DNA from 2 places in the Fictibacillus sp. UD genome. Region 1 is predicted to be linked to the other one. Evidence: predicted binding sites of a transcription regulator. Region 1 holds the regulator's gene; the other holds the start of a gene.
The links. The regulator Rex, encoded in region 1, represses fermentation and respiration genes when NADH is low (regulators of the CRP and FNR family bind a similar motif). The targets are predictions, from matches to a motif close to TTGTGAAATATTTCACAA.

Region 1 (3,188 bases):
CTTGCAGTGCGTCGTAGTCTTTAAGGAGGCGTTCGTATTCAACTTCATTTTCGAGGACTTCCGGATCGCCCATACGCGCTTCCATCTCACGCAGCTTTTTTTCTTTTTTACGAATATCTTCAAAAACAGAAAGCATCTCGTTCCAAATTGTTTCATCAGAGTCCAGTCCTGCGTCTTGCGCTAGGTATCCTGTCTTAACGTCTTTTGGAATCATGATATGACCAGAATCATAAGAATACTCTCCTGTAATCACACGAAGCAGCGTGGACTTGCCAGCACCGTTTCTACCAACTAAAGCAATGCGCTCACCTTTTTGAACTTCTAATTTTATATTCGATAAAATGACGTCCGCACCAAAAGACTTCGTAACGTCTTGAACTTGTAAAATAATCATTGTAATTTCACCTCTGTAAAAACGGGTGGTTTTAATTAAAGACTCTGTTTCAAAAGATTGTTTTACTTAAAAATGCAGTAAAAATACTTCTTTGAAAAGTTGGTTGTAGCGCAAGGTGCGAGACTCCTGCGGGACAAGCGGTCAGGTGAGACCCTTAATGGCGCAAAGCGGCAAGGGGCTCACCGCCTGCCCCGCGGAAAGCGAAGCGCCTGAAGCGGAAATCAACTACTTTCAACATGCAATCAGTCTTTAAATAACAATCAAACCCTGTCTACTTAGTAGTTTAGCGTAGTTTGGAGATTCGCGCCAACAAAGGGAATGTTCAACATTTTGCAATAATTACAAGTAAAATCATAACGACAATAAAAGCGGTTTCGTGTATATTCATCATGAGGAGGGGTTTTATGATAGAGTTTACCCATTTTAACGAAGAAGGCCGTGCTCGAATGGTCGATATTTCGGAAAAAGAAACATCTCACCGAACAGCGATAGCGGTAAGCGGGGTAACCGTTTCAGAAGAAGTCTTCCTTAAAATTAAAGATAATGGATTTAAAAAAGGGGACGTTCTAGCCGTAGCGCAGGTCGCTGGAATCATGGCTGCCAAAAAGACCTCTGACTGGATTCCGATGTGCCACCCACTATCACTTACAGGTGTTGATCTATCCTTTCACTGGGATGAATTGGTGAACCGCTACTATAAATTAAATATACAAGCTGAAGTTAAAACAAAAGGAAGCACCGGCGTTGAGATGGAAGCATTAACTGCGGCTTCTGCTGCAGCTCTTACCGTCTATGACATGTGTAAAGCGGCAGACAAAGGAATGGTGATCGGGCCTACATATCTTGTGTCCAAAACAGGAGGAAAGAATGGCGACTTTCTACGTTCTTCAAGCCCTGACAAAGTATGATACAATAGGAATAGATAAGCTTTCTACACATGGAGGGCTCCATATATGAACCAAGAACAGTTAAAAATACCACATGCAACAGCAAAACGGCTGCCCTTGTATTATCGTTTTTTGAAAAACTTATCATCTTCCGGTAAACAAAGGGTATCATCAGCTGAATTAAGTGAAGCGGTTAAAGTAGATTCTGCAACGATTCGCAGAGATTTTTCCTACTTTGGCGCATTAGGTAAAAAGGGTTATGGCTACAATGTTAATTATCTGTTGTCGTTTTTCGCGAAAACCTTGAACCAAGACGAAACAACAACAGTGGCGTTAATTGGAGTAGGTAACTTAGGCACGGCCTTTTTGCACTACAATTTCACCAAAAATAATAATACAAAGATAGAAATCGCATTTGATGTAGATACAGCCAAAATCGGTACAGAGATAGCGGGAGTACCCATCTACCACACGGAAGACATCGAGCAAGAACTGCAGAAGCGGAACATCGATGTTGCCATTCTCACCGTACCCGTAGGAGCGGCTCAGCCGATCGCGGATCAGCTCGAGCGCGCAGGTGTAACGGGGATATTGAACTTTACACCAGCTAGGTTAACGGTCTCGCCAAAAATTCGTGTGCATCATATTGATTTAGCCGTTGAATTACAATCACTTGTTTATTTTATGAAAAACTACTCTTAAAACAAGGAGGTAATCTTTATGTTAGGACCAGGAAGTATCGCAGTAATCGGACTTGCAGCTCTTGTTATGTTTGGGCCAAAAAAGCTGCCTGAGTTAGGGAAAGCTGCAGGGAAAACGCTTCGCGAGTTCAAGAATGCTACAAAAGGCATGATGGACGAAGAAGATGACAACAAAAAGGAAAGCGAACAACTGAAGAAGTAAGGATGTTTTTCTATGACCTCTGAAAAAAATATGTCGCTATACGGTCACATTGGCGAATTAAGAAAGCGTATCATGTGGGCAATTCTAGCCTTCTTTTTGTTCTTGATCGCAGGATTTTTCTTAGCGAAGCCCGTAATTGTATATCTGCAAAGTGATCCAATTGCAAAGAACATTCAGATGAACGCTTTTCATCTAACTGACCCACTGAATGTCTACATGACGTTCGCCTTCTTTATCGGGCTCGTCTTATCAGCACCAGTGGTCTTATATCAGCTTTGGGCATTCATCAGCCCTGGGCTTTACGAGAACGAAAGAAAAGTAACATTGATGTACATTCCGATTGCGTTCGTGCTCTTTTTAACAGGACTTGCATTTTCTTACTTTATTCTATTTCCATTCGTCGTAAGTTTTATGGGAAATGTCGCTGAGGCCTTAAGTGTTGAAGGAGAATACGGAATTCAGGAATACTTCTCGTTCCTATTCAACATCACTCTGCCGTTCGGATTGTTATTCCAGTTCCCAGTCTTGATCATGTTTTTAACAAGACTCGGTATTGTAACACCTGATTTGTTAAAGAGCATCCGGAAGGTAGCCTACTTTGGAATCTTAGTAGTAGCGGGTCTCATCACACCGCCAGAACTGCTGTCACACTTAATGGTTACGTTCCCGCTTATACTTTTATATGAGATTAGCATTATCATATCGAGAACAGCATACAAAAAAAGAATGAAAGCAGAAGTCGAAGCCCTCGTGAAGGAACGAGAAGCTGAGGCAGAATCCGCTTTTCATGATTAAAAAAGAGGATTGCTCCAAGTGGAGGATCCTCTTTTTTTTGCGGAAAATTAAAGTGGACAGTAAAAATGGCAGAGTGGACAGTAAATTTACAAAAGTGGACAGTAAATCAGCGAAAGTCGACAGTAAAACTCAAAAAGTGGACAGTATTTTCGTAAAAGTCGACAGTAAGCTCTGAGGAGGCTGTGCTTGCAGGCAGACTGTCAAATTGA
Region 2 (3,188 bases), on a different contig from region 1:
TATGGAGCTGATTCAGAGGTAGCTGCTAAATCTACTGACTGGTTCAACTTAGTTGGTGGAGGTTATGTAACGTTCTTAAAAATGATCGTAATGCCGCTCGTGTTTATCTCGATCCTTTCAGCGTTCACACGATTGAACTTAAAAGGGAACATCGGAAAACTTAGCGGATTGATTATCGCAATCTTAATCGGAACAACAGCTATTGCAGCAGTTGTCGGCATTGCTACATCCGTTGCTTTTGATCTGGAAGCTGTTCAAATTGAACAAGGTGATGCGGAAACAGCACGTGGTGAGCAAATGGAAGGTACTTTTGCAGAAGTAAAAGACTTAACGCTTCCGCAGCAGATTCTTTCATTATTACCAGCGAATCCGTTTTTAGATTTTACAGGAGCTCGTCCGACATCAACGATTGCAGTCGTAATCTTTGCAGCATTCCTTGGAGTTGCATATTTAGGAGTAAAACGTAAACAAGAAGAGCATGCAGAATTGTTTGCTAAGATTGTTGATGCTTTCTATTCTGTAATTATGCGTGTTGTAACATTGATTCTTCGTTTAACACCATACGGAGTACTTGCATTAATGACGAAAACGGTAGCACTTAGTGATATGGGTGCGATCGCCAAGCTGGGGAAATTTGTTATCGCCTCATATGTCGCGCTATTGATCATGTTCGGAATTCACTTATTATTAATAACGTTCGCTGGTTTAAGTCCAGTAACGTATATGAAAAAGGCATTCCCAGTTCTATCGTTTGCCTTTACTTCTCGTACTAGTGCCGGAGCACTTCCATTAAACATCCGTACACAAAAGAGCATGGGTGTACCTGATGGAATCGCAAACTTCTCAGGTTCGTTCGGCCTTTCAATCGGTCAAAACGGGTGTGCTGGAATCTATCCTGCGATGCTTGCGGTTATGATTGCACCGACTGTTGGAATCGATCCATTGTCACCATCATTCTTATTGACGCTCGTTGTAGTTGTGGCGCTTAGTTCATTTGGTGTTGCTGGTGTTGGGGGCGGAGCTACGTTTGCAGCAATCCTCGTGTTGTCTGCGATGGATCTTCCAATTGCCTTAGCAGGTCTTTTGATCTCTGTTGAACCGCTTATCGATATGGGCCGTACTGCAGTTAACGTAAGTGGTGCGATGACTTCAGGTCTTTTAACAAGTAAAGTTCAGAAGCAATTAGACACAGACGTTTACAACGACAGCGAAAACCAAGTCGAAGTAAGTGCTTAGCCAGTAAATGAAACGATCTTGCCTTTGAGGCAGGGTCGTTTTTTATTTGTAAATTTTTCATATGAAGGTGTGAATTGGAGGTTTTAAGGGTAAAAATTAAAAACTGAACTTTCAAATAGCACAAGATTCTTTTCCAGCTCATGAAGGCTCTTCCATATTCGTGAACATTCTATGGCAAAACTGTGATAAAGTTGTGAGCTTTATTTGAAGTAATCGTGACATTTGTTAGGGAGCCGGTCACATTTACTAGGTTTCTGGTACTATGAGGGCAAAGGTTTTCTGTCATTTTGATTTTGCCTATGATATCCATTGTGATTTAATTCACAATACACTATAATCACTTTTGGTTCGTTTTTATTAGGCAAATTAAATGCTTGTAAATAGAGAAAGGAAGGTGGACCTGGTGATGCGACGGTTGAAGCCGTTTTTAACATTCGGGTTAATGATGGCCGTGTTTTTGCTCAGCGGCTGCAGCGATATGATTGTTTTAGATCCAAAAGGACCTGTAGGAGAAGAACAGAAGGATCTCATCATGTATTCTATCTGGTTTATGTTATTTATCCTGCTAGTTGTTTACGCACTTACTGCTTTTATTGTTTATAAATATCGTGATCGCAAAAATCATAAAGGCTATGATCCTGATAACGAAGGAAGTCATCTTCTTGAAACGATTTGGTGGATCATTCCGATTATTATCGTTATTGCATTATCGATTCCGACGGTTAAGAGTATCTACTCTCTAGAAGGACCTCCTGAGGAGTCGAAAGATCAAAAGCCATTGGTGATTCATGCAACATCTGTAAACTGGAAATGGGTATTCACATATCCAGAGCAAGATATTGAAACAGTTAACTATCTTCATATTCCTGAAGATCGGCCTGTTTTGTTCAAACTGACTTCTGCAGATTCTATGGCATCTTTTTGGGTTCCTCAATTAGGTGGCCAAAAGTATGCGATGGCTGGCATGGAGACAGAGCTTTATCTGCAAGCTGACGAGCAAGGCACGTATGAAGGACGTAACTCCAACTTTACAGGAGAAGGGTTCACTGATCATACGTTTGATGTTATGGCTATGTCTGATGCAGAGTTTGAAAAATGGGCGAGTGAAACAAAAGCTGAAGCTCCAGAACTTACAAAGGGGCAGTACGACAAGCTGATGCTTCCTGGTCACGTGAAAGAAATGACTTTCTCTTCAACTCATCTAGATTGGGTAGACCACTCTAAAAATGCAGAATACGCGTTAGATGCTCGCGAACGTTTAGGTTATGAAGAGAAGATTCCTCACTCAAGAGCAGCGAAGGAAGAAAAGAAAAAGCGTGAAGAAGAGATGAAGAAGCAAGAAGAATCAGAGTCTCATGGGGATTCTCATGCCCATTAACAGAGGAGGCATTTCAATATGAAATGGGATGAATTTTTCGTAACAGGCGACCCGATGATTTATGGTGCTGACGTATCCATCGTACTAACGATGGTGGGTATCCTGTTCTATCTTACTAAATATAAAAAGTGGAAATGGTTGTGGGACGAATGGCTTACAACGGTTGACCACAAAAAACTCGGTATTATGTATATCGTTTCCGCTGTGCTTATGTTGTTCCGTGGTGGTGTCGATGCGCTATTAATGCGTACGCAGCTCGCGGTTCCAGAGGCGAAGTTCCTTGATTCACAGCACTATAACGAAATCTTTACAACACACGGTACGATTATGATTATCTTCATGGCGATGCCGTTCTTGATTGGTTTGATTAACGTCGTTGTTCCATTACAGATCGGGGCACGTGACGTAGCTTATCCTTATTTAAACGCAGTTAGTTTCTGGACTTTCTTTATCGGTGCGATGTTATTTAACATCTCGTTCGTTATCGGTGGATCGCCATCAGCGGGTTGGACGAGTTATATGCCGCTTGCAAGTAACGAGCTGAGCCCAGGGCCTGGACAGAACTACTATCTGC

Region 2: qoxA (cytochrome aa3 quinol oxidase subunit II) is a predicted target of Rex. The motif match lies at 1,546-1,563, and genes of this name have one in related genera.

What each region holds. Positions count from the first base shown of each region.
Region 1 covers NZ_JARUHH010000021.1:42,099-45,286, reverse strand. The annotation lists gene P8610_RS19235 (ABC-F family ATP-binding cassette domain-containing protein) at 1-394, opposite strand, end outside; gene moaC (cyclic pyranopterin monophosphate synthase MoaC) at 799-1,302, shown strand; gene P8610_RS19225 (redox-sensing transcriptional repressor Rex) at 1,348-1,983, shown strand; gene P8610_RS19220 (twin-arginine translocase TatA/TatE family subunit) at 2,002-2,184, shown strand; gene tatC (twin-arginine translocase subunit TatC) at 2,197-2,979, shown strand.
Region 2 covers NZ_JARUHH010000005.1:186,850-190,037, forward strand. The annotation lists gene P8610_RS10730 (L-cystine transporter) at 1-1,236, shown strand, start outside; gene qoxA (cytochrome aa3 quinol oxidase subunit II) at 1,640-2,614, shown strand; gene qoxB (cytochrome aa3 quinol oxidase subunit I) at 2,633-3,188, shown strand, end outside.